Mastigocladopsis repens PCC 10914: one gene and its partners. The protein of the gene in region 3 interacts with the protein of the main gene of each other region in a pairwise test. Links are inferred from orthologs where the notes say so. Each region holds a gene or a part of one and is shown on either strand. Other genes may lie near its edges.

Region 1 (6,336 bases), 1.0 Mb from region 3 along the record:
GCTTGGAAACTGTTGCAATCAAAGCAAATTGAGCAAGTTTTCTGTGCGCCGGGGAATGGAGGTACAGCAAGTCTAGAACGCTGCCAAAACCTGTCTTTAACAGTAGATGACTTTGAGGGGATTAGCCAATTTGCCCTGCATCAGGGCATTTCTCTGATAGTTGTGGGACCAGAAGTACCATTGGCAAAAGGTATAACAGACTATCTGAATTCAAAAGGTCTGATGGTTTTTGGTCCAACCAGAGCAGGCGCGCAGATTGAGGCAAGTAAGGCTTGGGCAAAAGCTTTAATGCAGGAAGCAGGAATTCCCACGGCACGGGCTGCGGTATTTACGGAGGCAGCAGCAGCCAAATATTATGTGAAAGCACAGGGTGTACCTATTGTTGTCAAAGCCGATGGTTTGGCGGCTGGTAAAGGTGTTATCGTCGCTGAAACGGTGGAACAGGCACTTTCGGCGATTGATGCCATGTTTGGTGGGCAATTTGGCAGTGCTGGGAAATTTGTTGTTATTGAAGAATGTTTGATTGGGCAAGAGGTTTCTGTTTTAGCGTTGACTGATGGGTTAACAATTCGCCCGTTGCTGAGCGCTCAAGACCATAAGCGGATTGGTGAGGGCGATACGGGAGAAAATACGGGTGGTATGGGAGCCTATGCCCCAGCGCCCATTGCTACGCCAGAGTTGATGGCAGAAATTCAAAAAGAAGTTTTGGAAAAAGCGATCGCCGCACTGAGGGCTAAAGGCATTGACTACCGAGGTGTGCTTTACGCTGGGTTGATGATTACCCCTAAAGGTGACTTTAAAGTTTTGGAATTTAACTGTCGCTTTGGCGATCCGGAAACACAAGTGGTGTTACCACTGTTGGAAACACCTTTAGAAGAGCTAATTCTGGCTTGTGTTGAGCAGCGTTTGGCTCAAATGCCACCCATTGCTTGGAAACAAGGGGCAGCTGTTACAGTCGTTGCTGCTTCTGGTGGTTATCCTGAAGTTTACGAGAAAGGCAAGGTGATTACTGGTATTGAGCAGGCAGAGGCACTAGGAACAACTGTATTTCACGCTGGTACCAAGTTGAGCCAAGAACAACTGGTCACAGATGGTGGTCGCGTGTTAAATGTTACCGCAGTAGGAGAAAATTTTGACCAAGCGTTTGCCCAAGCGTACGCTGGGATCAAATCTATTGACTTTGAAGGGATGTATTACCGACGAGACATTGGTTATCGAGTCAGGTAAGAGGGGGAGTGGAGGTGTAGAGGTGTGGAGGTGTGGAGGTTTTGGTTCTTTCCTCCCCTCCCCGTGTGCTCTTGTTCCCCGCTTCTCCTGACTTGTTTGTCAAAGAAGCTGTTAATTTTTAGTTGTTGGGGTGGTTTCAATCCTTAATTGAGAGGAATACAGAACTATCCCCGCTCTAATAACTCAACCCCTGATAGATATTAGATATAGGTAAAGTATACATTTTCCTCTTACCCTCATTGTCAGCACCATAATAACTTTTTAAGATGCTAGCTCTTTTAAAAACAATCAGAGAAGCAATTGTAAATTGGTGGTCGGAGTTTACTCTCCAGACCAAACTTCTAGCAGCCGCCACTTTGGTAGTATCTCTGGTGATGAGTGGTTTGACCTTCTGGGCGGTGAATACAATTCAGCAGGATGCACGTCTGAATGATACTCGCTTTGGACGTGACCTCGGGCTGCTGCTTGCAGCTAACGTTGCTCCGCTGATTGCTGACCAGAATCTCACCGAGGTAGCACAGTTTTCCCAACGCTTCTACAGCAGCACCTCTAGCGTGCGTTATATGCTTTATGCTGATGAAACAGGGAAAATCTATTTTGGGATTCCCTTTTGGGAACCAGAGGTGGAAACTTCCCTGACCATTGAACGGCGGATAGAACTGCCAGATAATTACGCTGCTGATACAGAAAAGCCAATGGTGCGACAGCATCGATCGCCAGATGGGGAAGTCACCGATGTATTTGTTCCAATCACTGCAGATGGTAAACACTTAGGTGTGTTGGCAATTGGCATTAACCCCAACCCGGCTGCTGTAATCTCGACAAATTTTACCCGCGATGTCACCATTGCCGTTTTTATCTCAATTTGGGTCATGGTGATTTTGGGAGGGGTGATTAACGCTTTGACAATTACCAAGCCAATTAAAGAATTGCTGGTGGGGGTAAAAGAAATTGCTGCGGGGAATTTCAAGCAGCGAATTGGCTTACCACTAGGAGGCGAACTTGGGGAGTTAATTCTCAATTTTAATGAGATGGCAGAGCGCTTAGAGCGTTATGAAGAACAGAATATTGAGGAACTGACGGCGGAAAAAGCCAAGCTAGAAACGTTAGTTTCTACTATTGCTGACGGAGCTGTCCTTATTGATAACCATATGCAGGTCATTTTAGTCAACCCCACGGCAAAGAGAATTTTTGGCTGGGAAGGGGCTGAGGTGGTAGGCGAAAACGTTTTGCATAATTTGCCTTCACCAGTGCAAATGGAAATCGCTCGTCCCTTGTATGAAATGGCAGCGGGGGAGTGCGAAAGTGCTGAATTCCGTATAGCGCTCACCCAACCTATTAAGCGCACTATCCGCATTCTCCTAACAACAGTTCTTGACCAGCAAAGGGACAATGTCAAAGGTATTGCTATCACTGTCCAAGATATCACCCGTGAGGTAGAACTAAACGACGCAAAAAGTCAATTTATCAGTAATGTCTCCCACGAACTGCGAACGCCCCTATTTAATATCAAGTCCTTCATTGAGACTTTGCACGACTACGGCGAAGACTTAGGTGTTGAACAAAGAAAGGAGTTTTTGGTCACTGTCAATCATGAAACCGATAGACTAGCCCGTTTAGTCAACGATGTTTTAGATTTGTCAAAGCTGGAATCTGGTCGCAGCTATCACTTACACGGGGTGGATTTGGCGCAAGCGATCGAGCAGACACTGCGTACTTATCAACTCAATGCTAGGGACAAAGGCATTGAACTCATTCAAGAAGTTAGCCCGAATTTGCCCCTTGTTGTTGGTCACTATGATTTGTTACTGCAAGTATTGGCTAATTTGGTTGGTAATGGGCTTAAGTTCACCAAGGCGGGTGGGAAAGTTGCCCTACGTGCCTATCAACTCGAACCAAAGCCCAACTCTCATACTCAAGCACCTAAAGTCCGGATAGAAATTTCCGACACTGGTATAGGCATTGCCCTAGAAGACCAAGAAGCCATTTTTGACCGCTTTTTCCGAGTAGAAAACCGAGTTCATACTCTAGAAGGCACTGGTTTAGGGCTATCTATTGTCAGGAGTATCATAGATAAGCATCACAGTAAAGTCCATCTGGTGAGTGAAGTTGGCGTTGGCACAACTTTTTGGTTTGACTTAGTGGTATTTGATGAAGAAGCGTCTCATGTTCAGAAATAACCACCTTTTGAACGTAATATAGCAAGAACAACAAGATTCCCGACTTTAAGAAGTCGGGAATCTGAGCCAATAGATTTATGCGCGAAGCCCAGGCACTTCACACAAATCAAATGACCAATTACTAATTATTTGGTCATTTTAACGAGTATTTCTTGAGAGTTTGCAACCTTTGTTCGACTGCATCAAAGGTCTCCATTTTTTTTGCGAAGGACCAGCGGACTGTATTTCGCCCAACTTCCGGTGTGGAGTAAAAACTAGAACCTGGTACAACGGCTATTCCGACTTCCTCAACTAGGTATTTGGCAAATTTCTCATCATCTCCATGAAAGTCCAATTGGCTAAAATCAGTTATTAAGTAATAAGCGCCTTGAGGTGGCTGTATGATAAATTGATATTTTTCGAGAATTTTGAGTATCCGATCTCGTCGGATAGTGTATGCTTCTTTTTGAGTCTTGAAGAACGACTCTGGCAATCCCAATGCAGCTACTGCAGCGTACTGGAAGGGAGCTGGCGCACAAATTGTTGTAAAGTCATGTAGTGTCCGAATGGCTGCACTTAAATTAGAAGGAGCACAAACATAGCCAAGCCGCCATCCGGTTACGGAGAAAGTTTTACTCATACCACTAATAGTTATAGTTTGCTCAAACATTCCATCAAGGGTTGCTAGAGGAATGTGTTGGTGTTCGTCGAAGGTAATGCGATCGTAAATTTCATCCGTAATAGCGACAACGTTAAATTCTCGGCAAAGACTGGCTATATAGTTTAATTCTTCCCTTGTAAAAACACGTCCAGTAGGATTATGAGGTGTATTGATAATGATCGCCTTGGTTTTATGTGAAAAGGCAGCTCGTAGACTTTCTGGATCGAGTTGGAAAAAGGGCGGTTCTAACCTGACAAAAACTGGTTTAGCTTGTGCGAAATTAATGGCGGGGAGATAATTATCATGAAATGGTTCTATAACAATAACCTCATCACCTGGATTAACTAAGCTAAGCATCGCCAAAACAATCCCTTCCGAGACGCCGCAAGTAACGGTAATTTGCTCCTCTGGGTCATAGTATAAATCGTACAAGTTTTGGAGATTACTTGAGATTGCTTGGCGAAGTTCTGGAATTCCCCAAGTGTTTGTGTATTGGTTATGCCCTTCTTCAATTGCCTGGCACGCAGCCCGAGTCAGTTCAGGAGGGGGGAGAAAATCAGGCAATCCTTGAGCCATGTTGATGGCTTTATGCTTGATTGCAAGTCTTGTCATTTCACGAATCAAAGAGGTGCGAAAATCATGTAATCGCTTAGCAGATGGATACATTTATTCTCCTGTGAAACTTAAAGTATTAGAATAATCGTTTTGCGAGTAAAGACTCCTCCGCTTAATTGTTAATAATATGTAATAGATTAAGTTTTCTTTGACTCATGCACTTATGAGCGCTTTCAAAAGCATAAACTACAAACCATATGGTAGGGGCACAGCATGCTGTGCCCCTACAACCAACTATCCTACGGTTGCACACCTTTGATTTCGGACGACTTGGGCGGCTGCAACATCTTGCGCCCTCCGATTTTCGGTTAAGTTGTAGACAAAGCAATCATCAAACATACAAATAATAAAACCAACAGCAAAACCAAAGCCTGATTGCGTCTCATCCAGCTTCTTACTGTTGCACCAAAGCTGCTGGCGTAATGCTGCTGCAACTCTTGTTTACTCTCTTCAAGATTTTGGTAGAGAATGCATTCCTTAGCAAAAGGACGTTGGGGAAAATTGCAAGTATCGTCAGCGTGGTAAGTGCAGGTGTTGCAGAGATACTCCTTCTCGGTTGCGCGGTGTAGGGGTATCCCAGGGTGTCCGTAAGCTTTCAACTGCATGCCACAATGAGGACAGGTGACAGCTTGGGAATTTAGAGGTAGATGACAGCGAGGGCAAGTAGCAGTGTCCACTAGCGTAGCTTTAAATAAGCAAACATTTTGATTTTAGCTATTTACTTAGAAGGATGGGGATAAAACACTCGTTCACGAGTTCCAAACACTCGTTCACGAGTCCCAAACACTCGTCCACGAGTCCCAAACACTCGTCCACGAGTCCTCAACACTCGTTCACGAGTCCCAAACACTCGTTCACGAGTCCTCAACACTCGTCCACGAGTCCTCAACACTCGTCCATGAGTCCTCAACACTCGTCCACGAGTCCTCAACACTCGTCCATGAGTGTTTGGGACTCGTGGACGACAAAAAACACCTCGTTTGGCAAATTTTAAGAACCAGAAGCAGCTTTAACAGATTTGCTTTTGATTGCTTTAAAGCGATCGCCTAATTGTTCAGCAAGCCTTTTTAAACCAGGAGTCTTTTTAGCAGCGGTTTTCACGTAGCCATAAACCGTCAAACTACTGCTCATGGCTTCACTCCCCACTGCTAATAAGGTATCATCTACCTGTTCGCTTAGTTGCCGCAGTGCAATCAAAAGTTCGGTGAGTGTAGCGGCTAATTGATAATCCCGTACAAATTCCTCAAGGTTAAAACTAGCTGGTAAGATGTCGGGGTTGGACTGAGCAGCGGTGAGGCTATTGTTGACAAAGGCTAAACTTTTGTCGCCCATTTTAAATAACCTGCGCCGTTCTTCCGTACTTAAGGTAATCAGGAAAGGTAGCTTCTTTTGAATTGTTTGCAACGCTGCTTTGATTTGTTGCATATCTTCCGGGGAAAGGGAAGCGGTGATATTTTGGTATGCCATCGTATAATTAGCGTGGAAATTCTAGTGGTTAAGTAGCAATGTCTGCTACTTTTAGGATTCCCACTGGTTAATCAAATTACACAACTTGATAATTCTATTTTTAATTTGTGATGCGTCGTAAGGCTAATGAAGATGGATACTTACCAACATCTATTAAGGCTTGCCGTTCCGGAATGCGCTCATCGCTGTTAAAATCTAGAATACGCG
Region 2 (6,460 bases), 320 kb from region 3 along the record:
TGACCGCTTTTTACAACTGGGCTAGGTTTTATTAATTTTAGGTCGAACTTTGCCATTGAAGTTGTAAACCAAGTTGACTATAGAAATAATTGCTCAACTTACAACAAGTGTTGACTGTTCAAAAAAAAGCCTTTTTTTATTGGTAGCACAGGCAAAACGACAATTATGGAGTTATGTTGCCACAGTGTCTAATTTAATCCTCGATACGCAGCATCTTGCGGTAAAACGTTTGGGAAAAATCGGTGACGCGGGAACGCTTATAATTTTCTATAAGTTCAATTAAATAAATAATAAACTCGAAGCTTGCCATCATCAGTTCATAGCTCAATTCCGCGTTGCCATCAAACTGCATTCGGCAACGAGTTAAGTCTGAGGGTAGAGTTGCAACATTCCAAGTTGCAACAAAGGGAATATTATCACTGCTTTCTATCTTGCGGTGTCCCTCCAAAACGCCCTTTTGATAGAGACTAATCGCATAGGGTAAGAAATTGCGCTTACTACCTTGAATGTAAGGCAAGTAGACGCTTGCTTGTTGTTGAGTGGCGGGTTGGAGTTGCTCGAAAGACATACTTTAAATCTTCCTCAAGTAAGTTGACAACCGGACACCTTTAGGGGTGTTGTCAATAGTATTCCCAAAAAAATGTCTGTTTACACATTGGTCAAAGGCAGATGCAAAGACTCATTTGTGACTCTTAACTCTTAACTGGTTGACTCTTTGTTAACTCCGTTTAAAGATGTCCTAAGGAACATTTGAGTGGTTTTAGGCTATGGCTCCACTGGTTGCAAACTATTACTTGACCTACCGCTGTAATGCCAGATGTCATTTTTGTAACATCTGGACATTAGAACCGGGAAAGGAAGCTGATTTTGAAACAATCAAAAATAATTTGAAGGATTTACGCCGCTTGGGAGTCAAGTATGTGGACTTCACAGGTGGTGAACCACTTCTACGTCCTGATGTCAATCAGATTTATACAGAGGCGAAACGTCAGGGTTTTCAAACCAGTATCACAACGAACACAATTTTGTATCCGAAGAAAGCTAGGGAAATTCAGGGATTAGTAGACTATTTGAATTTCTCCCTGGATGGTGGGGATGCAGAAACTCATGATCAGTCTCGAGGAGTCAAAATTTTTGACACTTTGGTGGAGTCGGTTGAAATTGCAAAGTCTTTAGGAGAATACCCCGTACTCAACCACACCGTTACCGCTCAGAATTATCATCGCCTTGAAGAAGTTGGAGAATTAGGTAAAAAACTTGGTGTTCGGGTTTGGTTGAATCCCGCCTTTACAGCACACGAACACTACAACTCGAATAAGAATCCCACCCCGGAAATGGTAGCGGCAATCGAAGCAACTGGGAAGAAATATAACAATGTCGGGTACAATAGGGCTGCACTGGCTTTTATTGAGGCTGGGGGCAATGATACTAAAAATCCCCGTTGTAAAGCGGTGGATGCTGTCATTGCTATTTCTCCTAATGACGAACTGCTGCTACCTTGCTACCACTTCGCCCAAACGGGAATTCCCATTAATGGGCGACTTTACGAGCTATATCGCGAGTCTGAGGAGGTAGAACAATACCGCCAATCTCAAGGTAAGCTCAAAGTATGTGAAGGTTGTACTGTTTGGTGTTACTTGTTACCCAGCTTCTTTATGGGTGTAGACAAATACTGGTGGTTGAATTACGTAACCTATGCCAGCGAATTCCTGGCCCGAAAACGATTCTTACAACGAGCTTGATCCGCTCAACTCCCTCTTTTGTGACCTATCCACGTCAGAAGAGGAGTTAGAGGAGGAGACACCCCACTCAATGACTCTTCCATCCCGGTTTCAAGGTCGTAGACGCAAAGCCGCTCTCGTTTTGACAATGGTCTGGAGTGGTACGATCGCCCTGCATTTAGTTTCGTGGGGTACATTGTTTGTACTGGGACTGACGACCATCCTAGGATTTCACGCCTTAGTGTTGGTGTTTGCCCGACCAAAACGTTACCCGGAACAAGTACAGGGAGATTTGCCATCTGTATCCGTGTTGGTGGCAGCTAAAAATGAAGAGGCGGTCATTGGCAGATTAGTCAAGAGCCTTTGTAGTTTGGAATACCCAGATGAACAGTACGAAGTTTGGGTGATTGATGATAACAGCACCGACAGGACGCCCCAGTTGCTGGCAGAACTGGCGCAGGAATACGAGAATCTGAAGGTACTGCGGCGAAAGCCAGACGCTGGCGGAGGAAAATCCGGAGCGTTGAATCAGGTGCTACCGCTGACAAAAGGGGAAATTTTAGCGGTGTTTGATGCTGATGCCCAGGTGCCACCAGACTTGCTACTACGTGTCATACCGTTGTTTCAACGGGAAAACGTGGGCGCGGTGCAGGTGCGAAAGGCGATCGCCAACGCCAAAGAAAATTTCTGGACAAAAGGTCAAGCGGCAGAAATGGCATTTGATACATTTATGCAGCATCGACGGACTGTCATTGGTGGTATTGGCGAGTTGCGGGGTAATGGTCAATTTGTCCGGCGACAAGCGCTTTTGCGTTGCGATGGCTGGAATGAAGAAACCATTACCGATGATTTGGATCTGACGTTTCGCCTGCATTTAGATAACTGGGATATTGAGTGCGTATTTAACCCAGCGGTCGAAGAAGAAGGCGTGACAAATGCCATTGCCCTCTGGCATCAGCGTAACCGTTGGGCAGAAGGCGGATATCAGAGGTATTTAGATTACTGGGATCTGATTCTCAAAAACCGCATGGGTACGCGCAAAACCTGGGATTTATTCCTGTTTACCCTGATCATGTACATCCTACCCACAGCGGCGGTGCCAGATTTAGTGATGGCGATCGCACGACATCGTCCACCAATTTTAAGTCCAGTTTCTGGCTTAACGGTGACAATGTCAATGGCGGGGATGTTTAGTGGTCTGCGTCGGATACGTCAAAAACAGGAATTCCAACTGTCTACCTATCTTCTGCTGCTGCTCCAGACCTTGCGTGGCAATTTATATATGCTCCACTGGATGGTGGTCATGAGTAGCACCACCGCTCGGATGTCAATACGACCAAAGCGGTTGAAATGGGTGAAAACAGTACATCAAGGTAAAGAATGAAGAATGAAGATGAAGATTTTTCTCTCTTCTATCTTCATTCTTGTTTAAAATTCATCATCAGCTTCTGAATCTTCTACCCACTCCGATGTGGTTGTAGAGTCAAGTCTTTCTGCATCGTCTGTAAATCGGATGATTTCTCCATCAAAGAATTGTGCCAAACGTTGCGCTGCGGCTTCAACTTCATCAACTGCCCAATGAGCGTTACTAGCTGGAGGTTGAGGTGTGGATGGTGTAGTACTGCGATTTGCCGTGTCTGAAGTTGAGACCACAGCACCATTCGTTGTATTTGAAGTTTTTGTGGTCGGTGTTTTGGGTGTGGGAATTTCAGGAGAAGGCGCAGGAGGCGGTTCGTAACTAGAAGGAGTAGTAGAAGGAGTCGTGGGCTTCTTGTGCGGAGAAGTTTGAGGTGGGATAGAAGTTGATGAGGTTGCTAATTCCAGGTTTATCTTAATATCACATTTGAAAGTTTCTTTAAACGCTGCTACTATTTTAGACTGGTCTGATTGTACTTGTTTATACCATGCTTGTTTAATAGCAACACGAGCGACAACGCCATCAAATTCTATAAGATGACACATTTGGCGCAGTAGCTCTCGTCTTGAGATTGGCTGGAGATTGGCAAGCACTTGCTGCCAAACCTGGGTTAATTCATATTGTGTGACCTCAGTCATTTCCTCTGTTTGGGATACTGAGGATGCTGCTTCTACTTTAGGAGGTGGTTCTGGGGGAGTGGAGGTAGGGGGAGTGGGGGATACTGTAGGTGTTTGTTGGCTTGTGACTTCTTTGACAGGTTTTAGATTATTTTCTGATGGTGGTGTTTCGCGGCTTGTCGCTGTCCTTTGTTCAGTTCTTACAGATGGTGAAATCTTTGGTGGAATTGCGCCTTTGCCATTTTGCTGAACAGAAATACTGGCTGAGGGTAACAATCCTAGCAATGTGACTTCTAACCACAGACGCGGTTGTGTGGTGTTTTTCAGTTGCACTTCGGCGGTTCGTAAGTGTTGCTGTCCCGCCAAAATTGTACTCATGTCAAACTCTTGGGCAAAATCAATCAGCGCTTCCCAAGTTTGGGGAGTGCAAGCAACCAAATCGTTGCGGCTGGGTGCAGTTTTAGCAATGAGTAAATCCCGGTAGAAGCCAGCGAGATTCTGGAGAATAATCAGAGGTTCCCGACCGCGATCTAGGATTTTACGGGTATAGTCTAGAACATTTTCAGGGTTGTTAGAGGCGATCGCATTCAACAGTAAGAGCAAATCGCGTTCGCTGACCGAACCAACTAAATCCCAAACTCTGTCTGGTGTGACTTCTGCTGACAATAAACTTAACTGGTCAAGCAGACTTTCTGCATCCCGCAATCCTCCCTGAGCGAGTTGGGCTACCATGGTTATGGCTTCGAGGGTAATATTAATATTTTCTTTGTAGGCGATATGACTCAAATGCTTTACCATCGCCTCTAAATCTATTCTGCGGAAGTCGAAGCGTTGACATCGAGAAATGATAGTTGGCAAGACTCGTTGCGGGTCGGTTGTCGCTAGTACAAAGACAACGTGTTTCGGTGGTTCTTCGAGGGTCTTTAGTAGCGCATTAAACGCTGCTGTACTGAGCATATGGCACTCATCAACCACGTAAACCTTATACCGACACTGTACGGGAGCAAATTGCGCCCTTTCTATAAGCTCACGGATATTATCGACACCAGTGTTACTTGCCGCGTCAATTTCAATAACATCTAAAGAATAGCCCTTAGTGATTCCCTGACAAACATCACACACGCCGCAGGGTTGAGGTGTGGGTTTGTCATTTTTAAGACAATTAAGCGATTTTGCCAAAATGCGAGCGCTGGAGGTTTTGCCCGTACCCCTAGGACCTGTGAACAAGTAGGCAGGGGCGATTTTGGCAGCCCGGATAGCATTGGTGAGGGTGGTAGCGATCGCCTCTTGCCCCACGAGTTCAGCAAAACTCTTTGGGCGATACTTGTGGTGCAGGGGTTCGTAAGACATAGAGGGCAAATGTCAATGCCTTTGAGGGTTAATAACTAGCACCCAGAGCAATTTGGGATTAGACAATTCTAAACGTATAAGGTAACTTCAAACATCTAGAAATTCACTTTTCTTAGTACAAATATACCATTGACAATAGAGTATGATTTATAGATATTTCGCTAATGTAGAAAAATTGTATGTTCTACAGGTGAGGGAAAATTGCGCGTCTGTAGATTTTCTTTAATTCTTAGTGGCGCTTGGGAGTGCAGTAAGTAGACGCGTAGCAGCTTTTCGTTAGACATGGCTACAATCTTATGGTGAACACCAACACTTACGGGTGCGGGAGATGCTCAAGCGGATAATTCAATGGCTCCGAAGGTTTTTTCAACGCTTGTTTGGCTCAAATCAGACTCAAGCAACCAGGGCACATGTTCAAAAACAACCGCCTCCACCCCTGAGCGATACAGATCTGGAAGTTTTGTTTACAGAACTATTAGAAGGCGTGTATCAGGCACGAGGGCAAGCATGGGCGCAAAAGTGGCTGGATAATATTGAACATCGCGTCTCAACAGAACGTTGGGTAGAGTGGTTGCAGCGGTTTGGCGAAAGATTGCTAGCATCACCTACACTCAATAATGAATTGGCCTCCCGAATGGTACAACTAGGTGAATTGGACATTGGAGAAGTTGGAAACGTCGCCTATGATATTGGGATGCAGTTGTTAACGCGCACAAGCGGCGAACCAATATGGGAGTATGAGGGACCAGATACTGTCAAACAAACCCCTGCAACCGCACAAACTTTCGACGAGCAAGTGGAAGTCGTGGAAGTAGAAAACCTCCCAGAAGGAGAATACCAAACCGTTACCTTAGAGCAGTTGTTTGAGCTTTTGCAGCAAGATGAGAACTTACGCAACCAGATTTCCCAGCAACTGGGAATTGAGACAGACGATCCACAAATAATCATCCAAGCATTGCTTAATCAATTCCATACAGATCATCAATCAAGCACAAATCAAGCAGAAGCATAAGTAAATACCTGACCTCTGACGAAACTCACATATATAATGGTGCTGGAAACTACAGGGGTCTTCGTAAGAAGAATGCTCTCTCGTTGCTTGTTAGAACGAAATCTGCTGTCAATCATAGACAACTTTCATCATTGACCTACTCATATGCAATTTGTTTCCAAAACAACCAGGACTCGCCTATGTAATTCTCATGAGTCTTTACGTAACTCATAACTTTTTTAACACTGTGATCGCTAAAATCTTATGATGAACAATTCCAAGAGTTCCCGAAATGCTCAAGTGGCTAGTCAAGTGGCTTAACAAGTTTTTCAGATTCCTCTTTAGGAAAAAGCAGACTCGTTCT
Region 3 (8,741 bases):
GCTGATGGCTTTATCATCGGTTCTCCCACCATTGGTGGTAATGCGCCGACTCCGATTCACACTGCTTTGGGTATTGTCTTATCGATTAGTGACAACAGCAAACTCGCTGGGGTCTTTGGTTCCTACGGATGGAGTGGCGAAGCTTTTGACTTAATTGAAGGCAAACTCCGGGATGCGGGATATCGGTTTGGGTTTGACAGTATGAAAGTGAAGTTTAAACCCTCAGATGTCCTTCTCAAGCAGTGTGAAGAAACGGGTACAGACTTTGCTCAAACCCTAAGAAAAGCTAAAAAACTGCGTTTGGCTCAACCAGCAGCGACCCCTGTTGAACAAGCTGTCGGTCGGATTGTCGGCTCAGTTTGCGTCGTGACAGCAAAGCTTGGAGAAGTCTCTACTGGAATGATGGGGTCTTGGATTTCTCAAGCCACGTTTAACCCACCCGGTCTTACCGTTGCTATTGCCAAAGACCGGGCGATTGATACCCTGATGTATCCAGGCGGTAAGTTTGTTTTAAATATTCTGCCTGAAGGCAACCAACAGGAATACATGAAACACTTCCGCAAATCTTTTGCCCCAGGAGAAGAGAGATTTGCAGGTTTTCCTACAGATGTTGCGGATAACGGCTGCATCGTCCTGACTGACTCTTCAGCATATCTTGAATGTTCTGTCAACAAACGCATGGAATGTGGAGACCACTGGGTTGTATATGCAACTGTTGACAATGGTAAATTATTAAAACCCGATGCTGTTACAGCCATTCACCATCGCAAAACAGGCAATCATTATTAAGCTTTGACACTGCGTAAAGTACCGCTCTTGAGTCAGCTAATCGTCATTCATTTTTCCAGGATGATTCGCTTGTAGTAAGGGCTTCAGCCCTAGCTCTATGCAACTTGAAGGCTCATTAGCTTAGCTTCCTGTTTAGCTGAATGATACACCAGATGTGAACTGACAAAAACCCTAATTCCACTGTTGATTCCCTCTCTCCCAGGTTGGCAGAGGGGGTTTATGTGCGGCTAGACCTATGTTGATTTAACGCAATACAGTTTGGTTAACGGTAGCCGTCACCCTAAAGGATACGGAGTTTACGGGCACACGCACAAAGCCTGCACAGGGTTGGTTTGTATAGCCACAGGCTATACAAACCGTATTGTGATTTAACGGATTTTTTATAACTACCTAGCGACATAATTTTTGAAATTTTCCGCATTTGCCACAAGGACACTCGAATATATATTGTGTAAGCTTTAACTTAGGACTCAGTGCTTGTTACATTTTATACTACAGAAGCACTGGATCAACCGTTCTATAGTATTGTCCTCCTTGTATGACTCAAGAAAACAGCAAAATTAAATTTCCTTTTTGGCAGTATCTGAACCAACCAGTCTTCGGTCACAACACAAAGCTGATCTTAAGCCCCCGTCGCTTTGCGCTTCTACATAGAGTGAAACTTTTAGAACGGTGCTGGGCTAAAGAATGTGACGCAAAAGGACCACAACAGAATTAGATAGGAAAGTCATAACTATTGATTAAGCCTCGTCAACAGAACGGGGCTTTTTGCCATCTAGTAGGGCACTCACAGTCATATCTCCCATAACATTGATCACAGTGCGGCAGCGATCCAAAAACCAATCCACTGTGATCAACAAAGCAATATACTGTGTGGGCAAGCCAACGGAAGTGAACACCAATGTCATCGTCACCAACCCAGCTTCTGGGATACCTGCTGCACCTACCGACGCAAAAATCGACGTGAGAATAACAACAAACTGCTGCCCGAGATTCAGATTTTGCCCAAGCACCTGGGAGATAAACAGCGCAGACATCGCCTCATAAAGCGCAGTGCCATCATTATTGAAATTTGCGCCAACTAATGCCCCCAAAGAAGCAGAGGTTTCCCGTACGCCAATTTTGTGCTGTAAAGCCTCAAAGGTAACGGGCATCGTCGCTACTGAGGAATCGGTGGAAAAAGCTGTTAAAAAGGCATCAGTACCGCCACGCAGGAAGTTTTGTGGTTTCACCCAAGAACCAAATTTCACCCTAGTCAGGTAGTAGCAAGCTTGCAACGCCAACGCCACTACCACCGCTACAACGAACGCGCCTAGAGATTTAAACGGCTCAAAGCCCTTTTCAGCAACAACTTTAGCAACAATTCCAAAAACTGCTAATGGCACAAGAGCAATCACCCAATGGAGGATACGGATGATAGCTTCAAACAAAACGCCAATGACCTGCTCAATCGGCTGGTATGTTGTTTGACCTTGGGCAACTTGCTCAGATTTTATCGCACGCAGGACGATGCCGAAGCAAAGAGCAATAACGATAAGCTGAATGACATTGTTATTAACCAAAGGCTCAAGTACAGCTTTTGGCACAGCGTCTTTGAGTAGTCCCCAGGGATCGAAACTTTTAGGAGCTGTTTGCTCACCTATTGGAGATGCCAAATTTCCCCACGTACCGGGACGCATGACGTTTGCCACCAAAAGTCCAATCACAATAGCTACTGTCGTGTTAGTAAACAGCAGCACTGCTAAACGCCGCCCGGCTCTACCAGGGATGTGAGTTGTCATGAAGGTATGTAACACTGCCATCAAAATCAGCGGCGTCGCAAGGGCGCGGAGAGCCTTTAGCACTAATTCAGCAGGAATTGCTAAAGTCTCTATAAAGGTTTTATTTGCCTCACTAGGGTTTCCTGCACCCAATGCAACGCCCAATGCGACTGCCAGAATGAGCGCGATGACAATTTGCAAAGTGAGTGGAATTCTTTGCCACCAAGGACGAGGTTTTGTTTGAGGCTTATCGATGCTGTCTGTTTCGTTCATGCAGGACGCTCAGTTAGCGATGCGATTATTAAAGCATCACTTTGGACATTAAAGATTCCGGATAAGGCGATTATCACGCTCAAGTACAAACTGCGCTACTCTGGTAAACGCCTCTGTTTTTGACTGCTAGTTGGAAACGCATATGTCCTTTGTCCCTTTACACATTCATAGTGACTACAGTCTACTTGATGGAGCCAGTCAGTTGCCAGAGTTGGTGGATCGTGCCATCGAACTGGGCATCAAAGCAATAGCTCTCACAGATCATGGTGTGATGTACGGTGCGATTGAGCTCATCAAAATCTGTCGCAATAAAAATATCAAGCCAATTATCGGCAATGAAATGTATATCATCAACGGCGATATCACAAAACAAGAACGCCGTCCCCGCTATCATCAAGTTGTTTTAGCTAAAAATACAAAAGGATACAAAAATTTAGTCAAACTCACCACAATTTCTAACCTACAAGGTGTACAGGGTAAAGGAATTTTTTCCCGTCCTTGTATCAATAAAGAATTCTTAAAACAATACCATGAAGGCTTGATAGTGACGAGTGCTTGTTTGGGTGGGGAAGTCCCCCAAGCAATTCTCAGCGGTAAATTAGAGGCTGCACGTAAAGTTGCCCGGTGGTATAAAGAAGTTTTTGGTGATGATTATTATTTAGAAATTCAAGACCACGGCTCCCAAGAAGACCGGATTGTGAATGTAGAAATTGTGAAAATTGCACGGGAGCTAGATATTAAAATTGTAGCTACTAACGATTCCCATTTTATTTCTTGTTACGACGTAGAAGCACATGATGCTTTGCTGTGCATTCAGACTGGCAAATTAATTTCTGAAGATAAGCGAATGCGTTACAGCGGCACAGAATATCTCAAATCTGCTGAAGAGATGAAGGGGCTATTTCGTGACCATTTGCCAGAGGATGTCATTGAAGAAGCAGTGACAACTACAGTTGAAGTTGCAGAGAAAGTCGAGTCATACCAAATTCTGGATACGCCTCGCCTTCCCAATTATCCCATCCCATCGGGTCACACTGCTGACACTTACGTTGAAGAAGTTGCTTGGCAAGGACTCTTACAAAAATTACATCGCAAATCTATAAATGAAGTTGACACAGTCTATAAAGAAAGGCTGGAATATGAACTTACAATGATTCAGAAGATGGGGTTTTCCACATACTTTTTAGTGGTGTGGGACTACATCAAATTTGCGAGAGATAATAATATTCCTGTTGGTCCTGGTCGTGGTTCAGCAGCGGGATCATTGGTTGCTTATACCATGGGAATTACTAACATTGACCCCGTGCATCATGGACTGCTCTTTGAAAGATTTCTTAACCCAGATCGGAAATCCATGCCTGATATTGATACGGATTTCTGTATCGAAAAACGGGATGAAGTCATTGATTATGTGACAGAAAAATACGGGAAAGAAAGAGTAGCCCAAATCATTACCTTTAACCGCCTAACATCTAAAGCAGTTTTAAAAGATGTTGCCAGAGTGTTAAATATTCCCTATGGGGAATCAGACAAAATGGCAAAGCTTATTCCCGTTTCGCGGGGAAAACCCACCAAACTCAAGGTGATGATTTCTGATGAAACACCAGCACCAGAGTTTAAAGAGAAATATGATAATGACCCAAGAGTCCGTCATTGGGTTGACATGGCAATCCGCATTGAGGGAACGAACAAAACCTTTGGTGTACATGCCGCCGGTGTGGTAATTTCTTCTGAACCATTAGATGAAATTGTACCGCTCCAAAAAAATAATGACGGTTCTGTGATTACCCAGTATTTTATGGAAGACTTGGAATTACTGGGGTTGTTGAAAATGGATTTTCTGGGTCTCAAGAACCTGACAATGATTCAGAAAACCATTGATTTGATTGAGAAGAATAAAGGATTTAGAATTGACCCATACGAAATAACTAGTCAAGAAAGAAAAGCTCAGAGGATATTAGCTAAAGGCGAATTTCCAACTTTACCAAAAGATGTTAAGAAGACTTACGAACTTTTAGAAGCGGGTGAATTAGAAGGGATATTTCAATTAGAATCTTCTGGAATGCGGCAAATAGTCCGCGATTTAAAACCTTCCAACATAGAAGATATTTCATCAATTTTGGCACTGTATCGACCAGGACCACTGGATGCAGGACTCATTCCTAAGTTTATTAACCGTAAGCATGGTCGAGAGAAGATTGACTATGAAACCCAAGTTCTAGAACCTATATTGAATGAAACATATGGAATTATGGTCTATCAAGAGCAAATTATGAAAATTGCTCAAGATATGGCTGGATATTCTCTAGGACAAGCGGATTTGCTGCGCCGTGCAATGGGGAAAAAGAAAGTCGATGAGATGAAAAAGCAGCGGGAAAAATTTGTAGATGGCGCGGCAAAAAATGGAGTAAAAAAACAAATTGCTGAAGAATTATTCGAGCAAATGTTAAAGTTTGCCGAATATTGCTTAAGCTATGACACGGAAGTGTTAACCGTAGAATATGGCTTTTTGCCGATTGGGGAAATTGTGGAAAAGAGTATTGAATGCTCTGTGTACACAGTTGATAGTAACGGGAATGTATACACACAACCAATTGCCCAATGGCATAATCGAGGTCAGCAAGAAGTCTTTGAATATTGCTTAGAAGATGGTTCAATTATTCGGGCAACAAAAGACCATAAATTTATGACGATTCATGGGCAAATGTTGCCAATTGATGAGATATTTGAAAGGGGATTGGAGTTAATGAAAATTCAGGGTTTGCCGGAATAGAATTTTCTGATAAAGCCTTACAGCCATAATATTTTGCACCCCAAGGCTTATGGACTCGCCTGCCAGACTATCCCTAACCCACAGAATTGGCTTCAGCTTGACTTTCACGGTTTTTTCCATCAGGAATCAGCCGTTCCAGCAAACGGGCGATCGATGGAATAAACCAGATGACCGTCAGCACACCCAGCAGATTAAATAATAACTGTGCATTAGCAATTTCACGGGCAACATTATCTCCCGCCCCCGCCAAGCTAGAAACCCACTGGGCAAGTCCTGCTAATTGAGCAGCAAATAAAATCCCCACACCGGCGCAAACAACATTGAAAATCAAATGAAAAATGCCCGTCCGCACGGCTGGGCGTTCGCGTCCTATCGTAGACACGAGTGTATCAGCGCAGGTACCAACTTCAGCACCCAGTACCAAAGCAACCCCTGCGGGTAATGAAACCAATCCTTGACTAGCTAGAGTGACGACAATGGCAACGGTAGCGGAGGAAGATTGGATCAAGATTGTAAACAGCGCCCCGACTAAAGCACCCAACAGCGTGTTTTCCCCCAAGCTTTCCATCCAATTAATAAATGGCTCATAGTCTTTGAACGGTTCCATTGCGTCTTCAATTGTGTCAAGGCCAAAAAACAGCAAGCCTAGCCCCAGCGTAATTAAACCGATGTTTTTCCAGCGGTCTGTCTTACCTAAAAAAGTTAACAACAAGCCAATAAACATTGCGATCGGCGCATACTCGTTAATCTTAAAAGCAACGACTTGAGCGCCGATAGTTGTGCCAATATTGGAACCTAGAACCACGCCGAGAGATTCCACAAAACTTAGCAATCCAGCACTCACCATCGCAATCACGATGATGATTGTCACACTCGACGAATCTAGTACTGTTGTCGCTACCGTACCAGTCAGTACTCCGGCAAAGCGATTCGTAGTGAACTTACTAATGATTTCTTTGGCGCGATCGCCTGCCAACGCTTCCATACCCTCTGCCATCCGGGTGACGCCATACAAAAACAGTACCAGACCCGCCAGCGCACCCGTAGTTATTTTAAAAATATCCAGCTTGCCTTCTTTTTCCCCTTCATTCCCAGCGCTTCCTGCTTCGCCACTCTTGCCCTTTTCTTCCCCTCCAGACGTTGCAGGTTTTTGAGCCTCATTATTGTTTTGCTGTTGAGCTTCTTGAGCATTGACAGTGATTTCTAAAGATGATGTGTTAAAAAAATGCCAATCATTTTCTACTAGAGAAGGACCAATAACCAAAGCTAAAACCACAATACTCAAGCTCAAAAATTTGAGTATTTTTATTTTGAAATTGTTTGAAAATAACACGATACTCCTCCTTGCAAAATTCTTAGAATTATGTTAATTATAATTTTCTGCTTATGATAGGCTAATAACGAGCAATACCAAACATAAATATGCTGGCTTCTACACAAAATTATTTAGAAAAATATTTTAAAATCCTAATTTTGTCATGTGCAGTCTTTTGCGTTACATAAAACTGACGAAAGCTTTTTTCTAAATAGTAGACACTAAAATTTTTGTATTTTTCAAGCCTTATTTACTTACACCCAAAGAGGGAGATTTATAGCTTCATTAGATAATTGACTAAAATTTAAAATCTGCTTAAACAATAGTTAATTTTTTATTAAACTTAAAATAATTTGTTTTTTGCAAGGTTTCTGGTGGAAATCATATCAATTCACCCTTGTGACGCGACAAAAACATTCTCATTTTTGTAAAAATATGTTAGACTCGCAACTTACTTGCTTTTCCAAGAGATTATCTCTTGGAAACAACGTTTCACTTGCTCTAAACTTCCTTTTGAAGGGGAAATTATTTGCATTTATGAAATCACTTTTTTCTGTTCTGATCACTCCTGTAGTTGTATTGTTAACATCAACACACGCGCTAGCAGCTATTCAAACTAAAGTCGTTGAATATAAACAAGGGAATACAGTTTTAGAAGGCTATCTGGCGTATGACGACGCTATACAGGGTAAACGTCCAGGTGTTTTAGTAGTTCACGAATGGAACGGGTTACAGGATTATGCCAAAAAACGTACTGAGCAATTAGCCAAACTAGGGTATGTCGCCTTTGCGGCTGATATCTATGGCAAAGGAATTAGACCGAAAAATCCAAAAGAGTCAGGAGCACAAGCGACAATTTATCGCAAAGATAGACAGTTGATGAGAGCGCGTGCTAATGCTGGACTGGAAGTCTTACGGAAAAATCAGCTCACTGATGCCAAACGCATTGCTGCTATTGGTTACTGCTTTGGTGGCGGTACAGTATTGGAATTAGCCCGCAGTGGTGCCAATATTGCGGGTGTCGTCAGTTTTCACGGAAATCTCGATACCCCAAACCCTAACGATGCCAAAAATATCAAAGCAAACGTCTTAGTGTTGCATGGTGCTAATGATCCCTTGGTTCCTCAGCAACAAGTCAAAGGTTTTCAAAAAGAAATGCAACAGGCAAATGTGGACTGGCAATTAATCTCTTACCCTGGTGCAGTTCATGCCTTCACAAATCCAGAAACAGGCAATGATCCTTCTAAGGGAGTAGCTTACAATGAAGCTGCAGATAAGCAATCCTGGGAAGCAATGAAGCGATTTTTTGCCAAAATTTTTAAATAAGAGTTAAATGGTGTTTACACTGATGGTTTGGTGTGAGTAGGGGAACTTGTCGGCAAACAATGGTTTTTCTTTCTATATCTTCTCATGTAGCGATCGCTAAAGAATTTCGTGGAGTGCGGCTATTGTGATCAATAAAAAGGGAATAACCGCCTTGCAGTAAAACAATCAAGCGTAAATCTAAACATCAGCCGAAAAGCTTACGACATTGACCTGACTCCTACTGAATCGAGTACTTTATTTTGCTGGGAGTGAATTATGAGTATGTTCTCAAATGTTAAAGCCAAGCTCATAACACAACAAATATTCATTTTTTTGTGTATCTCTTGCTCTTTTACCTTTCTCTTTATTAAAAATTTTTCCGAACCACTAGCTGGAGGTAATGATATAGATATTTGGGAATATATGGGCTTTTATTTAAAAGAAAATCTTACTTTTTCACCATTCCCAACGCTGAACCTTGAGAATAACCAAATTTTTTATCCCTATGGAACAAGCAGTGTTTTTC

What was found. The genes of interacting proteins can lie anywhere in the genome.
Region 1: the proteins of MAS10914_RS0117460 (region 3) and MAS10914_RS0121720 interact in binary tests that used the Escherichia coli proteins (3 or more experiments, as listed by UniProt). The link is inferred for Mastigocladopsis repens PCC 10914 from one-to-one orthologs.
Region 2: the proteins of MAS10914_RS0117460 (region 3) and MAS10914_RS0118935 interact in binary tests that used the Escherichia coli proteins (3 or more experiments, as listed by UniProt). The link is inferred for Mastigocladopsis repens PCC 10914 from one-to-one orthologs.

What each region holds. Positions count from the first base shown.
Region 1 is NZ_JH992901.1:4,438,485-4,444,820, forward strand. What follows is about bases 2,628-5,457. They hold MAS10914_RS0121720 (pyridoxal phosphate-dependent aminotransferase), read right to left. Parts: upstream 4,714-5,457; coding sequence 3,541-4,713; downstream 2,628-3,540. Other genes in these bases: nblS (two-component system sensor histidine kinase NblS), read left to right, coding at 2,628-3,407; MAS10914_RS0121725 (zinc ribbon domain-containing protein), read right to left, coding at 4,971-5,339; MAS10914_RS34520 (hypothetical protein), read right to left, coding at 5,381-5,457. Outside these bases: purD (phosphoribosylamine--glycine ligase), read left to right, coding at 1-1,227; more of nblS, read left to right, coding at 1,494-2,627; more of MAS10914_RS34520, read right to left, coding at 5,458-5,596; MAS10914_RS0121730 (hypothetical protein), read right to left, coding at 5,653-6,129; MAS10914_RS0121735 (HNH endonuclease), read right to left, coding at 6,230-6,336. UniProt on the Escherichia coli protein: Shows aminotransferase activity with methionine and histidine as substrates, and to a lesser extent also with phenylalanine.
Region 2 is NZ_JH992901.1:3,745,181-3,751,640, forward strand. What follows is about bases 2,628-5,581. They hold MAS10914_RS0118935 (DNA polymerase III subunit gamma/tau), read right to left. Parts: upstream 5,106-5,581; coding sequence 3,150-5,105; downstream 2,628-3,149. Other genes in these bases: MAS10914_RS0118930 (glycosyltransferase), read left to right, coding at 2,628-3,105; MAS10914_RS0118940 (hypothetical protein), read left to right, coding at 5,434-5,581. Outside these bases: type IV pilus biogenesis protein EbsA, read right to left, coding at 194-568; MAS10914_RS0118925 (radical SAM protein), read left to right, coding at 768-1,742; more of MAS10914_RS0118930, read left to right, coding at 1,696-2,627; more of MAS10914_RS0118940, read left to right, coding at 5,582-6,117. UniProt on the Escherichia coli protein: Part of the beta sliding clamp loading complex, which hydrolyzes ATP to load the beta clamp onto primed DNA to form the DNA replication pre-initiation complex.
Region 3 is NZ_JH992901.1:3,428,984-3,437,724, reverse strand. The notes cover bases 2,579-5,795. They hold MAS10914_RS0117460 (trans-splicing intein-formed DNA polymerase III subunit alpha N-terminal partner DnaE-N), read left to right. Parts: upstream 2,579-2,964; coding sequence 2,965-5,595; downstream 5,596-5,795. Other genes in these bases: MAS10914_RS0117455 (Na/Pi cotransporter family protein), read right to left, coding at 5,669-5,795; MAS10914_RS0117465 (dicarboxylate/amino acid:cation symporter), read right to left, coding at 2,579-2,822. Outside these bases: MAS10914_RS0117475 (diflavin flavoprotein), read left to right, coding at 1-789; more of MAS10914_RS0117465, read right to left, coding at 1,530-2,578; more of MAS10914_RS0117455, read right to left, coding at 5,796-6,886; MAS10914_RS0117450 (dienelactone hydrolase family protein), read left to right, coding at 7,448-8,236; MAS10914_RS0117445 (hypothetical protein), read left to right, coding at 8,492-8,741. UniProt on the Escherichia coli protein: DNA polymerase III is a complex, multichain enzyme responsible for most of the replicative synthesis in bacteria. This DNA polymerase also exhibits 3' to 5' exonuclease activity. The alpha chain is the DNA polymerase catalytic subunit.